Regions from separate parts of the Streptomyces sp. NPDC048185 genome, predicted to be linked through region 1. Evidence: riboswitches for the same ligand, from Rfam matches in the RefSeq annotation. Region 1 holds a riboswitch; the other holds the start of a gene.

The links. A riboswitch is a leader RNA that binds a small molecule or an ion and turns the genes downstream of it on or off. The one in region 1 is predicted to bind cobalamin.
Region 2: another riboswitch for cobalamin. It lies ahead of ACGF3H_RS32320 (ABC transporter substrate-binding protein); the one in region 1 lies ahead of ACGF3H_RS00335 (cobalamin biosynthesis protein).

What each region holds. Positions count from the first base shown of each region.
Region 1 covers NZ_JBIDAN010000001.1:60,095-67,924, forward strand. The annotation lists gene ACGF3H_RS00310 (hypothetical protein) at 1-347, opposite strand, end outside; gene ACGF3H_RS00315 (alpha/beta fold hydrolase) at 516-1,646, opposite strand; gene ACGF3H_RS00320 (class II aldolase/adducin family protein) at 2,190-2,861, opposite strand; gene ACGF3H_RS00325 (inorganic phosphate transporter) at 3,098-4,345, shown strand; gene ACGF3H_RS00330 (hypothetical protein) at 4,379-4,600, shown strand; cobalamin riboswitch at 4,738-4,888, shown strand; gene ACGF3H_RS00335 (cobalamin biosynthesis protein) at 4,993-5,958, shown strand; gene ACGF3H_RS00340 (cobyric acid synthase) at 5,955-7,463, shown strand; gene cobN (cobaltochelatase subunit CobN) at 7,460-7,830, shown strand, end outside.
Region 2 covers NZ_JBIDAN010000015.1:26,640-34,469, reverse strand. The annotation lists gene ACGF3H_RS32325 (iron chelate uptake ABC transporter family permease subunit) at 1-930, opposite strand, end outside; gene ACGF3H_RS32320 (ABC transporter substrate-binding protein) at 927-1,997, opposite strand; cobalamin riboswitch at 2,052-2,228, opposite strand; gene ACGF3H_RS32315 (multicopper oxidase family protein) at 2,443-4,068, shown strand; gene ACGF3H_RS32310 (lysyl oxidase family protein) at 4,153-5,916, opposite strand; gene ACGF3H_RS32305 (DUF6215 domain-containing protein) at 6,414-7,448, opposite strand; gene ACGF3H_RS32300 (amino acid permease) at 7,688-7,830, opposite strand, start outside.

The DNA of each region.
Region 1 (7,830 bases):
TCGACCAGACCGGCGAGGCGGGCGGTGTCCCAGTCGGCGCGGACCTCGGCCACGGTCAGGCCCAGCTCGCGGGCCGCGTGTTCGGCGGTCGCGTCGGACAGGGTGGCCTTGCCGTCGGCGGTCGCGCTGCCGCGGCCGAGGGCGGCGTCGGCCCAGCGGGCGATGCGGGCGGCGTCGGCCAGGCCGGAGCGTGCCATTCGGGCCAGTTCCGACCGGGCCGGTGTGCCCTCCGGGGGGCGCGGTGCGGCGCGGTGCGTACGGCGCTGGTTCACCGCTCTGGGGGCGGCGGCCAGGGGTCGCGGACGGACGAGTCGAAGCCTGGAGTCGCGCGGGATACGGGACGTCACGGGTGCAGTCTTCCGGTTGACGGTCCGAAAACCCAAACGGAATGCCCGCGGCGGCGGCGGGGACGGCCCGCGAGGGGCCTCGGCAGGCGGCCGGGGAGGGAGAACCGGCCATCGGCGCGGCCCCGAACGGAATCCGAGCGGCGCCCGGCGGGGCAGGGCCCGCGGGGGTCACACCAGGGGGGTCAGGAAACGGCGCAGGGTCTCCAGGTAGGACTCGGGGTCGGCGTTCCACATGGCGCCGTGCGGGGCGTCCCGGACGGTGTGGAGGGAGACCAGACGCGGGTGGGCGTCGGCGAAGCGGCGGGTGGACCGCCAGGGGGCGACCGTGTCGTCGGGGCCGTGGAAGACGAGGGCCGGCACGGTGAGGGCCTCGCGGGCGGCCCGGTCGGCGGCGCCGTCGGCGTGCAGTCCGGCACGGCCCTGCGCGGCGCGGACCGCGAGGGGCAGCAGCACGCCGGGCGTCCGGCGGGCGGCGGCCAGGGCACGCAGGGTGGTCTCCCAGTCGAGGACCGGGGAGTCCAGGACGAGTCCCGCGATGCGGTCGCGGGCGGCGGAGCGCGCGGCGGTGCGCAGGGCCATGGTGGCGCCGGTGGACCAGCCGAGCAGGACGATCTTGCGGGCGCCGTGGTCGAGGGCGTAGTGGACGGCGGCGTCCAGGTCGTGCCACTCGGTCTCGCCGAAGTGGTGCAGGCCGTCGGGCGAGGGCGGGGCGCCGGCGTCGCCGCGGCAGGAGACGGCCAGCACCGGGACGTGCCGGCCGTGCAGGGGTGCCATGAGGTTCAGGGCGTGTTCCCGGGTGGTGCCCAGGCCGTGCACGGCGATGACCCAGGTGGGGCGGGCGCCGGGCACGAACCACGCCGGGAGCGGGCCGAGTTCGCCGGGGACGTCGACCTCGGTGTGGTCCAGGCCGAGGGCGGTGCCGGGAGTGCCGACGTACAGGTTGGGGGTGAGCCAGACCCGGTCACCGGTGTCGAAGGTGCCGTGCGTGACGCTTTCCAGGCGGCGCACGACGGTGTCGGCGCCGTGCTGCGCGTTGCTCAGGACGGGGCCGACGACCGCGTGGGCCGCGTCGCCCGCCAGGCCGTAGCGGCCGGGGCGCAGCGCGGCGAGGTCCCGGGTGAGGGTGATCTGCCCGGCGGCGGTCCCGTGCACGGTGAGCCGGGGTTCGGTGGGCAGGGGCCGGCCGGGGGGCGCCTTGAGCGCGGCGTCGCTGGCCAGCCGGCCGGCGGCGACGCTCGCTGCGCCGGCCGCCGCCAGGGCTGCGGTGACTGCGGCGGCCGTTGCTGTGACAGTGCGCATGGGGCCAGTCTCCCGGTGGAGTCCGTGGGCGGCCAGCGGGCGGACGACACGGAGTGACGACGCCCGGCCGGACCGGACCATGGACCGGCTCGACTGCCGGTACCCCCGAAGCCGCCCCGTAACCCCCGGGCTCCGTGCCGCGGCCGGTGCCGGCGACGACCGGCCGCCGCCGTGGCTCCCCCCCCACCACCACCACGCACGTGCCACGGCACGGCACCGCCGACCGCCGGTCCGGTGCGGCACCCACCGCCGCGCCGCCGAGCGGCGGACGTCTCCCGGCCCGGCGACGGACGCCCCGCACCACGCCCCTGCACGCGCGCCCGCCCGCCGGACCGGCGCGACGGACGGCGCGCGTCCGGGCTGCCCACAGCCGCCGAGCACCGGCACCCGGGCCCGGCACCGTGGAGCGCGGGCCGCTCGCCCGGCGGCCAGGGGGCGCCTCCGCATGCGCCCCCACGGTCCCCCGCACCGGTCGGCCGCCGGGCTGCCCAGCGGGTGCCCGTCACTCGGTGTGACGAGGGACAGCCCTCCGGCAGGGGTCCGTCAGGTCGGCTGGCCGTAGCCGCGCAGGCGTTCCGTCACCTCGTCCAGCTGGGCCGTGGTCAGCAGGGACGGCGTGCGGCCCGGGACCGAGGAGGCCGTCAGCCACAGGCGGCACATCCACTCCAGCTGGGCGGTGCGGTCGTAGGCCTGGTCGAGCGTGTCGCCGTAGGTGATCGTGCCGTGGTTGCGCAGGAGGCAGCCGCTGCGGTCGGCGAGGGCGGCCAGCATGGCGCGGGCGAGTTCGTCGGTGCCGTAGGTCGCGTAGGGCGCGACCCGGACCGGGCCGCCGAGCGCGGCGGCCATGTAGTGGACGAGCGGCAGCTCGGGGACGAGCAGGGAGACCGCCGTCGCGTGCACGGCGTGGGTGTGGACGACGGCGCGGGCGTCGGTGGTGCGGTACACGGCGAGGTGCATGGGCAGCTCGCTGGTCGGGACCAGCGTGCCGAGCACCTGCCGGCCGCCGAGGTCGACGCCCGTCACGTCGCCGGGGGCCAGACGGTCGTAGGGCACACCCGAAGGGGTGATCAGCACCGTGTCGCCGACCCGTACCGAGACGTTGCCGGACGTGCCGACGACCAGCCCGTCGGTCACCGTCCGCCGGGCCGTCGCGACGAGCGCCTCCCAGGCCTCGGACTCCTCCCCGGACACCTGCCCGACCCGCGATTCCGTCACAGTCCAAGCCTCCCGTCGGGCGTCCCGGACGCCCCTCACCGCGCCGCGGTCCGGCGCCCCGCGGCGATCCTGCCAGGCACGTCTCCGGAGAGCGCCGGCGCGGGCACGCAGCGCAGGCGTTCACGGAGGTCACGACCCCGTTTCCGGTCACCATGACGCCCGGTCCAGTTCATCTCCCGTTCACTCTGGTTACCTACGTTCGACGCGCCAATGACCTCGAACGATTGCCTGGGTAAATGGAAAGCTTCTCGCTGATCCTCGCGATTGTGGTGGTAACCGCTCTCGCGTTCGATTTCACGAACGGTTTCCACGACACCGCGAACGCGATGGCAACGACCATTTCGACCGGTGCACTCAAACCCAAGGTCGCGGTGGCCATGTCCGCCGTGCTGAACCTTGTGGGCGCCTTCCTCTCGGTGGAGGTCGCCAACACGATCTCCAAGGGTCTCGTCGACGAGACCGGCATCCGTCCCGAGGTCATCTTCGCCGCGTTGGTCGGCGCGATCCTCTGGAACCTGCTGACCTGGCTGGTCGGGCTTCCGTCCAGCTCCTCGCACGCCCTGATGGGCGGCCTGATCGGCGCCGCCGTCGCCTCGGCGGGCATCGGCGCCGTCCACGGCGACGTGCTCGTCACCAAGGTGCTCCTGCCGGCCGTCGCCGCCCCGATCGTCGCGGGTGTCGCGGCGATGCTCGCCTCCCGGCTGACGTACTCGCTCGGCCGCAAGGCCGACGGCAAGGCCGCGGAGAAGGGCTACCGCGCCGGGCAGATCGCCTCGGCCGGCCTGGTCTCGCTCGCCCACGGCACCAACGACGCCCAGAAGACGATGGGCATCATCACCCTCGCCCTGATCGCCGGCGGCGCCCTCGCCCCCGGCTCGAACCCGCCCGTGTGGGTCATCCTGTCCGCGGGCATGGCCATCGCGCTCGGCACCTACCTCGGCGGCTGGCGCATCATCCGCACCATGGGCAAGGGCCTCACCGACCTCCAGCCGCAGCAGGGCTTCGCCGCCCAGACCAGCGCCGCGACGGTCATCCTGGCCTCCTCGCACCTCGGCTTCTCCCTCTCCACCACCCACTCGGTCTCCGGCGCGGTCATGGGCGCGGGCCTCGGCCGCAAGGGCGGTGTGGTCCGCTGGTCCACGGCCACCCGCATGTTCGTCGCCTGGGGCCTGACCCTGCCGGCCGCGGCCCTGGTCGCCGCCCTCGCCGAGTGGATCTGCGGCTTCGGGGACTGGGGCACGGCGCTCGTCGCGGTCTTCCTGCTCGCCTCCAGCTTCGCGATCTGGCGGATCTCCCGGCGCGAGGTCGTCGACCACACCAACGTCAACGGCGGCGGCGAGCCCGAGCCGGCCGGCGTGGTGACCACGGCGATCGCCGCCGTGACCCCGCCCCCCGCGGGCGTGAGCGAGGAGCTCACCGCCACCGTCGCGGCCCCGGCCGCCGTCGCCGACACCAAGACCCCGTCGGCCGCCACCACCGTCTGAGCCCGCGTCCGGGTACGAAGGAAGAGAACCGCCATGACAATCGACTGGGCAGCCCTCGGCTCCGTCTTCGGCGTCAGCCTCGTGGCCACCGTGGCCCTGGTGGCCCTGTTCACCCTCGGCGTCGTCGGCCTCTCCCGCCAGGAGCGGGCCGCCGCCCAGGGCGGTTCCGCGGTGCTCGCGGTGACCGGTGCCTACGCCTGCTTCGCGGCCTGTGCGGCGGCGGTGGCGTACGGCATCTACCTGATCGTCGCCTGACCGCCGGGCGCACATCGTGCGCGGGGCGCGGGACGGACTCCACCGTCCCGCGCCCCGCGCTTTTTCCGTGCCGGCGCACACCGCCCGTGTGTGGGCCTCCGCACACTCCCCCGCTGCAGGTCAACAGCAAGTTGACGGGTGTTCGCGGGCCGTGGTGGACTTCCGGAGCCATTACGGCGGCAGGAGAGGAAGCCGGTGCGAGTCCGGCGCGGTCCCGCCACTGTCACCGGGGCAGTACGCGAGTACGGTCCCGGGAGCCAGGAACTCTCACCGCCGATTTCGTCGAACCAGGGCGTGGACACCCTGAGTGAGGACATATCGCCATGCGCGGCTGCCGTTCCAGGCTCACCCGAGACGCACTTCCGCCGTCCCTCCGCACGGCAGGCTGAGCCGTGCGCGCCGAACGCGTCTTCGCGTACGGCGCCGCCGCCGGTCTTCTCGGCGACCTCCTCCTCGGCGATCCGCGCCGCGGGCACCCGGTCGCCGCGTTCGGCCGTGCCGCGGGCGCCGTGGAACGGGTGCTGTGGCGTGACCACCGGGGCTGGGGCGCGCTGCACACCGCCGTCTGCGCCGGTGGCGCCGTCGTCCTGGGGAGCGCCGCCGTGCGCGCCGTCCGCCCCTCCCCCGCCGCCTCCCTCGCGCTGACCGGCGCCGCCACGTGGGCCGTCGTGGGCGGGACCTCGCTGGCCCGGGAGGCCCGCGCCGTCGGGCGGGCGCTGGAGGCCGGGGACGTCGAGGCGGCCCGGGCCCGGCTGCCGCACCTGTGCGGGCGGGATCCGCAGGCGCTGGACGCCGACGGGATCGCGCGGGCCGTCGTGGAGTCCGTCGCCGAGAACACCTCCGACGCGGTCGTGGGCGCCCTGGTGTGGGGCGCCGTGGCCGGAGTGCCGGGGCTGCTCGGTTTCCGGGCCGTGAACACGCTGGACGCCATGGTCGGCCACAAGTCCGCCAGGTACCGCCGCTACGGCTGGGCCTCGGCCCGGCTCGACGACCTCGCCGGGTGGCCGGGCGCCCGGCTGACCGCCGTCCTGACCACCGTGGCCGGCGGCGATCCCCGGGGTGCCGTACGGGCCTGGCGTGCCGACGCCGCGCAGCACCCGAGCCCCAACGCCGGGCCCGTGGAGGCGTCCTTCGCGGGCGCCCTGGGCGTGCGGCTCGGCGGGACGCTCTCCTACGGCGGCCGGGTCGAACACCGGCCGGTGCTCAACGGGGCGGCGGGACGCGCCGTCCGGGCCGGGTCCGGCGACATCGAGCGGGCGGTGCGGCTGTCGAGCCGCGTGGGCTGGCTGGCGCTGGGCGTGTGCGCGGGCGCGCGGCTGCTCGTCCGCGGGGTCAGCAGGAAGGGACGTACGTCATGAACGGTGGCCTCCTCGTCGCCGGCACCACCTCCGACGCCGGCAAGAGCGTCGTCACCGCCGGGATCTGCCGCTGGCTGGTGCGCCGGGGCGTCAAGGTGGCGCCCTTCAAGGCGCAGAACATGTCGCTGAACTCCTTCGTCACCCGCGAGGGCGCCGAGATCGGGCGGGCCCAGGCCATGCAGGCGCAGGCGTGCCGCGTCGAGCCGACCGCGCTGATGAACCCGGTGCTGCTGAAGCCGGGCGGCGAGCAGAGCAGCCAGGTCGTGCTGCTCGGCAAGCCGGTCGGGGAGATGAGCGCCCGCGGTTACCACGGCGGGCGGCAGCGGCAGCTGCTCGGCACGGTCCTCGACTGCCTGGCCGAGCTGCGGGGCACGTACGACGCGGTGATCTGCGAGGGGGCGGGCAGTCCGGCCGAGATCAACCTGCGCCGGACGGACATCGTGAACATGGGGATCGCCCGGGGCGCCGGGCTCCCCGTCCTCGTCGTCGGCGACATCGACCGCGGGGGCGTCTTCGCGTCCTTCTTCGGCACGGTGGCCCTGCTGTCGCCCGAGGACCAGGCGCTGGTCGCCGGGTTCCTCGTGAACAAGTTCCGGGGCGACGTGTCGCTGCTGGAGCCCGGCGTCGACATGCTCCGGGACCTCACCGGGCGGCGGACGTACGGCGTGCTGCCCTTCCGGCACGGGCTCGGCATCGACGAGGAGGACGGGCTGCGGGTGTCCCTGCGCGGGACGGTGCGGGAGTCGGTCGTCGCGCCGCCGGTCGGCGAGGACGTGCTGCGGGTCGCCGTCTGCGCGGTCCCGCTGATGTCCAACTTCACGGACGTGGACGCGCTGGCCGCCGAACCCGGTGTCGTGGTGCGGTTCGTGGACCGGCCGGAGGAGCTGGCCGACGCCGATCTCGTGGTCGTGCCGGGGACGCGCGGTACCGTGCGGGCGCTCCGGTGGCTGCGGGAGCGGGGGCTCGCGGAGGCGATCGCGCGCCGGGCCGCCGAGGGCCGCCCCGTGCTCGGCGTCTGCGGCGGGTTCCAGCTCCTCGGCGAGCACATCGAGGACGAGGTCGAGTCCCGTGCCGGGCACGTGGACGGGCTCGGACTGCTGCCCGTGCGGGTGCGGTTCGCCCGCGGGAAGACCCTCACGCGACCCGTCGGCGAGGCCCTCGGGGAGCACGTGGAGGGGTACGAGATCCACCACGGCGTCGCCGAAATCGTGGGCGGCGAGCCCTTCCTGGACGGCTGCCGGGTCGGCCAGGTCTGGGGGACGCACTGGCACGGCTCGCTGGAGTCGGACGGCTTCCGGCGGGCGTTCCTGCGCGAGGTGGCCGCCGCCGCGGGCCGTCGCTTCGTGCCGGCCCCCGACACCTCGTTCGCCGCGCTGCGCGAGGAGCAGCTCGACCGGCTCGGCGACCTGATCGAACAGCACGCGGACACGGACGCGCTGTGGCGGCTCATCGAGTCCGGCGCGCCACAAGGACTGCCCTTCATTCCACCGGGAGCGCCCGCATGAGCACAGTGTTGTTGTTGTCGACCGCCGACACGGACCTGCTGGCGGCCCGCGCGTCGGACGCCGCCTACCGGATCGGCAACCCGACCCGGGTCGACGTGGGCGAGGAGCTGCCGGGGCTGGTCGAGGGCGCGGACATCGCCGTCGTGCGCCTGCTGGGCGGCAAGCGTGCCTGGGAGGACGGGCTCGCCGCGCTGAAGGCGTCCGGCGTCCCCACCGTGCTGCTCGGCGGGGAGTCCGTGCCGGACGCGGAGCTGATGGCCGAGTCGTCGGTGCCGGCCGGGGTCGTGGCGGAGGCGCTGCGCTATCTGGTCGAGGGCGGGCCGGACAACCTCACGCAGCTCGCCCGGTTCCTGTCGGACACGATGCT
Region 2 (7,830 bases), on a different contig from region 1:
CTGAGGGTCGAGGACGGTGCGGGCGAGGGTGTCCACCCAGACCAGGAAGACCGCTCCGGTCAGCACCGTGACCGGCAGCAGGCGGGCGTGCCCGGAGCCGGTGAGGGCGCGGGTGGCGTGCGGGAGGACCAGGCCGACGAAGCCGATCGCGCCCGCGCAGCTCACCAGAGCGGCGGTGAGGAGCGCGGTCGAGGTGAGGAGGACCGGGCGGACGCGGGTGACGCGGACCCCGAGCCCGGCGGCTGCCTCGTCGCCGAAGGCGAACGCGTCGAGCGTGCGTGCGTACCCGAGGCAGACGGCCAGGACCACGGCCAGGACGGTGGCGCAGAGCAGTACCTGTCCCCAGTCGGCGCCGGTGAGCGAGCCGAGCAGCCAGAACAGCACGCCTCGGGTGGTCTCGGCGTCCGCGGAGGTGAGGACGACGAACGAGGTGAGCGCGGAGAACAACTGCATGGCCGCCACGCCGGACAGCACGACCCGGTCGCTGGTGCCGCCGAGGATGTGGCTGAGCAGCAGCACCAGGGCGAAGGAGATCAGGGCGCCGAGGAAGGCGCCCGCGGACAGGGACACCGCTCCCCCGCCCACTCCCAGCACGACCACGGCGACCGCTCCCGTGGACGCGCCGGAGGAGACCCCGAGGACGAAGGGGTCGGCGAGCGGGTTGCGCAGCAGCGACTGCATGACCGCCCCGCACACCGCGAGTCCGGCCCCGCACACGGCGGCGAGGAGGGTGCGCGGCATCCGCAGGTTCCACACGATCGAGTCCCGCAGCGGCGCCAGCGTGCTTTCGCCGAGTCCGAGGTGGGCCGCGGCGGCGGCCCACACGTCGCCGGCGGAGATGTCGGCCGGCCCGATCGTCACGGCCGCGGCGATCGACGCGAGCAGCGCCGCCAGGCCACCGCCCGTCTGCAGCAGGGTACGGGCGCTCACTCGGCGAGCCCGAAGTCGCGCAGCCCGGCCGCGACCTTCTCGATCCCCTCGACCGTCCGGATGGACGGGTTCATCGCCTGCCCGCTGAGCAGGACGTACCGCTTCTTCCTCACCGCGGTGAGGTTGCGTGTGGCGGGGTTGCTCTCCAGGAACTCGATCTTCGCCTCGGCGGTCTCGGCGGTCTGCTGCTTGCGGGTCAGGTCGCCGATCACCATGACGTCGGGGTCGCGGTCGGCGACGGTCTCCCAGTTGATCTGGGGCCATTCGTCATGGGTGTCGGCGAAGGCGTTCCGCGCGCCGACCGCGCGGGTGATGGCGCCCGGCGCGCCGCAGCAGCCGGCCAGGTAGGGCGACTGGGAGTTGGCGAACCAGTACATGAGGGAGACGTCCGAGGCGTGCAGTCCCGCGGTCGCTGTGCTCACCCTCCTGCGCAGGTCGGCGACGAGCTCCTCGCCGCGCTCGCGGACGCCGAACGCGCGGGCCAGGTCGCGTATCTCTCCGTGGACGACGTCGAGAGTGAGCGGCTCGCTGCGCGATCCGTCGCCCCCGCTGCCGTTGTCCTTGCCCGCCGAGCAGTCGGACGGGGAGACGTAGGCCGGCACACCCAGCTTCTCGAACCGGTCGCGGGTGGCGACCCCGCCCGTGCCGAGGGTGGAGACGAACGAGGCGGTGACGAAGTCGGGTTCGGCGTCCAGGACCTTCTCGAAGGACGGGTTGTCGTCGGCGAGCCGGGGCACGGTCGCGTTCGCCTTCTCCAGGCCCTTCATGACCGGGTCGGTCCAGGTGGCCGTTCCGGCCATGCGGTCGGCGAGGCCGAGCGCGAGCAGGATCTCGGTGGTGCCCTGGTCGAGGGAGACGGCGCGCTTCGGGGCCGACGTCAGGGTGACCTCGTGACCGCAGTTGTCCAGGGTGACGGGGAAGCCGGCGCCGGGGGTCTGGTGCGACTTCGCGTCGCCCTCGCCGGAGGAACCGCAGGCGGTGAGCAGCAGGGCGGACGAGAGGAGAAGCGCCGGAGCACGGAGAACGGCCGGAGCGCGGAGCAGGAGGGAGGTGCGGAGCACGGGCATGCCTTCGGGGTCGGGGCTCGTACGCGGAGCCTGGCCTGCGGACGTCCCTCCGCGCCGGGGTGCGGAGGTGCCAGCAGGTCTTCGGACTCGGGTTCGTCCGGTCGGGGCGCCTTCCCGGTCTCCCAGTGGCTTCGTGCCCCGCCCGTCCCCCTCACCGCTGCGCGTCAGTTCCGGATTCGCACCGGATTCCCTGGCCTCGGATGTGGCTCGACTGGCCCTGAGAGGCTACCAAGGCCCCGTGGCTGCCCGGCGGGCGGCCGGCACCGGAAACAGCCGACGGCCCGCGCCCGGCCCCGGCGGCCGGCCGAGCGCGGCGCGCCGACCCGCGGAGGAGGCGGGCACGTCGTCCGTGGCCCTCCGCCTGACGGTGGAATCCACCACCGCCGGATCAGGCATTCGGCCGCATCGACGGGCTGTTCGATCATCCGGCGTGTCTCATTCAGACATGTTCACACCTTCTCGGCGTACCCTGCTCCGCGCCCCGTTCGCCGCTGCCGGTGCGGGTGTCCTGGCAGCCTGCACGGGCTCCGGCTCCGGACCGAGCCCCGGTCCTCGGGGAGCGGCCGTCGGGACGGCCTTCGTTCCGGCCGGGCCCCCGGGTTACGTCAATCCCTCCGACCCGGAAGTCCTCGCGGCCGAGCGGAGACGCGGGGCCGGTCCGGTGCGCACGTACCGGCTCACCGCCGCCGAGACGACCCTGGACCTCGGCGGTCGGTCGGTGCCGAGCTGGGCGTACGACGAGGCGCTGCCGGGCCCCCTGGTCCGTGTCACCGCCGGCGACGTGCTCGACATGACGCTCGCCAACCGGCTGCCGGCCGGCACCACCCTGCACTGCCACGGGGTGCGGCTGCGCTGCGACATGGACGGCGTTCCGGATCTCACCCAGGCGCCGATCCGTCCCGGGTCCGATTTCCGCTACCGCTTCACCGCCGGACAGCCGGGAACGTATCTCCTCCACTCCCACGTCGGCGTGCAGGCCGACCGGGCCCTGTACGCGCCGCTCGTCGTCGACGACCCGCGCGAACCGCTGTCCTACGACAAGGAGTGGATCGTCGTCCTGGACGACTGGGTCGACGGCGTTGAGGGTTCCACCCCCGAGGAGGTCCTGGACCAGCTCAGGCCCGGTGCCGCGGCGGACGGGGGGCACATGGCCATGGGGCCGGGCCGCGGCGGGAGCCCCGCCCGGCCGGCGACGGCGCTGCCCTCGCCGGCCGTAAGACCGGCGGGTCCCTCCCGGGTGCTGCGCACGTCCTACAGCCGCATGCTGCACGGCGGGGGCGGCAGCGTCGCCCACCCGTACCACCTGGTCAACGGGCGCCTGCCCGGTCGTCCCGAGGTGTTCCGGTGCCGTCCCGGCGACCGCGTCCGGCTGCGCATCATCAACGCCGGTGCCGAGACGGCGTTCCGGGTCGCGCTGGGCGGCCACGAGATGACGGTCACCCACACCGACGGCTATCCGGTGAAGCACACGCGCACCGATGCCCTGCTCGTCGGTATGGCGGAGCGGTACGACGTCCTGATCACCGCCCGCGACGGCGTCTTCCCCCTGGTCGCGCTCCCCGAGGGGAAGGAGGGAAGCGCCCTCGCCGTCCTGCGCACCGGCAAGGGGAACAGAAATCTCCCGCCCGCGGACGTCCGCCCGGACGAGCTCGACGGCAGGACCGTCCCCGCGCGCCGTCTCGTCCCCGACGACTCCGTGGCCCTGGACGATCGCGAACCCGACCGCGAGATGCGCATCCGGATCACCGGCGGCATGGAGAGGTACGACTGGGGCTTCGACCACGAGGCCTACTCCGTGGAGCAGCGCCGCGCGGTGCGCGCCGGGGAACGGGTACGGCTCACCCTCGTCAACGCCACGGACATGTGGCATCCGATGCACCTGCACGGGCACACCTTCGCCATCGCCGGACTGGACGGGCTGGGCGCGCGCAAGGACACCGCGGTGGTCCTCCCGCACCGCAAGCTGGTGCTCGACTTCGACGCCGACAACCCGGGGCTGTGGATGCTGCACTGCCACAACCAGTACCACTCGGAGAGCGGGATGATGACGGTCCTGGGGTACCGCCGGTAGGGCGCGTCCGGTGTCTCGGGCCGGCGGCCGCCGAGAGCGGCCGCCGGCCCTGTGCACCGTGTCGGTGCTCCGTCTGGCGTCCGGTCAGTTCGCGTTCACCAGGTCGTGCGCCGGCACGGTCACCGTCCGCTTGCCCGGCTTGCCGCCCAGCACGATCTTGCGCAGTGCGCTGTTGTTGTCGAGGCTGGTCTCCTTCAGTCGCTTCTCCGGGTTGGCCAGCACCTGGATGTAGTAGATGCCGTTGGGCACCTGGGTGATGTCGAAGGACTGGCCCGGCAGGTCCTGGGTGTACGTGTCCCCGGAGCCGACGTCCAGCACCTCACGGACGGAGATCGAGTTCTCCTGGCCGCAGGCGGTCGACAGGTCGGTGTTGTACGGGTGCCAGTTGGCGTTCTTCACCGTGTAGTCGATCGCGTCGGTGTTGGCCAGGCAGAAGGCCTCCTTGCCGCTGCGCACGGCTTCCTTCTTGTCGGCCTTCAGCAGCCGGTAGCTGGCGAAGTCGGTGAAGTGCCAGTGCACATGGCCCGGGCGCGGGTCCCATTCCATGGTGCCGGTCGGGGTGTAGCCGACCTGCTTGCCCTTGGCGTCGTAGAAGTACTGGTAGGCGTCCATCTTGGCCTTGCCGGGCGAACGGAAGCCGTCCACCACCAGCTGCGCCGGGCCGGCGTTCCACACGTTCGCGCTGAAGGCCAGGTAGTCCTTGCCGGGGACGTCCTCCTCACCGTCGCTGATGACGATCCCGTAGGCCGGCAGCGAGCGCAGGTCGGGCTTGGGGACGTCCGGGACGGAGGCCTCGCCGGCGGGGCGCTTCGACAGCGGCTTCAGCGCGGGCGCCCTGCGCGAGCCGTCGGTCTGCCCGGCCGTGTCGCCGGTCCGCAGGGAGCGTGCGGCCTGCTCCTTCTTCACCGCCCAGGGCAGGGCCGGGGGCGCCGCCTTCAGCGGTCCGTGGCCCACGTTGTACGAGGGGCCCGCGCCGCTCGTCACCGGCGCGGCGGCCTGGGCGGGGGTCGGGGCGTGTCCCGGGCCGTGGCCCGCGTGCCCGGACGGCGCCTGGTGGCCGGCGTCGTGCCCGGCGTGCTCGCCGGCCCCCGCGGACCACGCGGAACGGGTCGCCGGCACGGCGACGCCCTCCTCGTCCTCATAGCTCCGTTCCTCCACGGTGACCTTCACCGTGGCCGGCTTGTCGGCGATGCCGAAGAGGTCGCGGTACTTCTTGGCGACCCCGACCTTGGCGGTGTACGTACCGGCCGCCAGCTTGACCGGGTTGCTGTACGAACCCCCGTAGGTGTTGGCGGCCCAGCCCTTCTCGACGCCCCACACCGAACCGAGGGTGAACGGGTTGGTGGGGCAGCTCTCCGGATACCTGGAGGTGGCGGGCGCGTCGGGGCGCACCCGTCCGCTGGCGTTGTTCGGGCAGAAGTCCTCGGTCCGGCCGAGGACCTTCTTGCCCGCCTTGTCGGTGACCGTGATCTCCGCGAAGCCGGGCAGGCCCGAGAAGTCCTTCACCGTGCCCTTGGGCAGGGTCCTGGTCCTGGCCTTGCCGCCCTCGTACACGGTCTGCGTGACGGTCACCGGGTCCTTGTAGGACTTCCGGGTCACCTTCAGCTCCAGCGGCGTGCCCTCGGCGGTGAGGTAGGTGCCGAGGTCGAGGTAGACGCCCGGGTCCTCCTTCCAGGAGGTGAGCGTGAGCGAGCCGGTCGCGGCGATCAGGCTGAGCTTGGGCCCGGTCGCGGCCTTCGCCGGCTCCGACGTGGCGGCGACGAGCCCGGCCGTCACGGCCAGGGCGGCGACGGCCGTGGTGCCCGCGAGCAGCGGACGCCGCAGCCGGGTGGTGCGCGTTCTGGTCATCGTTCCCTCGTCCTCCGGGTGCTGTGAGAAGGAGACAGACGGCGGGCGGCACGGTGTGTCGGCGAGGACAGCCGCAGAGCCGGCCGTGCGAGGGGCGGTTGCTGTGCCCGCGCTGTGAGAGGGGCGGGCCGGGGGCTCGGTTGTCCGGGTGTGGGAAACGGCGGGAGGTTGGCCGGATAGCTCCGTTGCGGAGGAAATCGGGTCATTCTTCCGGGCACGGCCCACCGGATGACGGCCCTTCTGCTATCAGGTGCGGCCGGTGTCCCCCCGCCGGCACCGGGAAGCCCTGCCGGCGGAGCCGCCGTTGCCGGAGGCCGGGACGAGCCGGCCGCGATGAGCGAAGCGGGTGGCGGCCCGCCGCCCGCCGCACCGGTCGTCCCGGAGACCGGGGCTCCGGTCGGGCCGCCCCGTGGTTCCGCTTCGGGAGCAGCCCGGCGCCGGGGGGGCGACGCGCGCTCTCCGTCACGCGTCGTCGCCGCCGGCCTCCGGGCTCCTCGTCACACGGACCGTCCGGGGATCGTCGGCAGGACCTTCTCGGCGATGCCGAGGAGGGCGCTGTCGTCCGGCAGGGCGCCGGAGGCGCTCCACACGGTGATGTCGTAGTAGCCGCCCCGGTCCTTCCCGTCGAAGGCCACGGTCAGCGTCCTGGCCAGGGGGCCCTCCTCGACCGGGCCGCCGGAGGAGCCGCCCCCGAGATTGATCTCGATCTTCATGGTGTGGTCCGAGGAGAGGACCGCGGGCCGGCCGAGGACCGAGAGCGTCCTGACGTCCGTCTCCCCACCGAACTTCATCAGCTTCACGTACTGCGCGATCGACAGCTCGTTGTACGTGGCCGACACGTTCACGGTGTACGTGTCGAACTGGACCTCGGCCTCCGGCTGGGCGACGTTCCCGCCGGTCAGGGGGGCGGTGTTGCTCGTGCCGGATGCCACGGTCGCGGTCTCCGCGGGCGTGCCGAGGAGCTGGGCCAGGTCGGTCCGGTTGAGTGCCTTGCACAGTTCGTCGCCGGTCACGGGGTGGGGCGTCTTCGCGTAGGCGCTCGGCAGTTCCTCGTCCTCCCCGCTCGAGCACGAGGCGGCCTGCGGCGTGCTGCCGTCGTCGGAGGGCAGCAGTTCCGGGCCGAGCCAGAGCGCGGCCCCGAGCGCCGCGAACACGGCCACGGCCGCGACGGCCTGGCCCCACGCGTTGGGTTCCTTCTCCGGAGCGGCCGGGGCGGGAGGCTGCCCCGCCGCGGCCTGAACCTGCGGCTGCGGCTGCGGCTGCGGCTGCGGCTGCGGCTGCGCATCAGCGTGGGCCGCCGCCTCGTCCGCGGCGGGCGCCGGGCTCGGATTCCGGCGGGCGCGCACGGCCTTGACGACCATGTGGACGCGTATCGCGGTGCCCACCAGGAACACCGTGCCGATCCCGGCCGGCACCCAGTCGCGCTCCTCGACGGCGAGGTACATGATGCGCACGCCGAAAACGGATCCGACCGCGATGAGCAGGGGCTCCCGGACCCAGAAGGGCAGGAGACGGATGAGAGAACCGAGCATTCGGTGATCTCACCAGGCAAGATCACACCTGACTGTGATGGAGGCCACAGTTCCGGGTCACGGATGTGTAGCGAGCGCATGCGGTCCGCGCGTTCATCGGCCGCGGACGCTCCGCCCGCCCGCGACGTGGCCCGCGGCGAGCCGGCCGGACGTCGTGGCGGGGCCGACGGCGGCACCGGCAAGGTGAACGCCCGGCGCCCGGGACGGCCGCCGGGCCTTCCGCGGGGTCACCGCGGTGGTCACGCCTGTTCCTCCAGGCCCTCCGGGTCACCCTCCCGGAGCGCGCCGGCCGTCCGCTCCGTGGCGGAGACCGGCCCCGGGCCGGTACGCCGCGGCCGGACCCACAGGGCGTGGACGCCTCCGAGGAGCGCCAGCCACACCG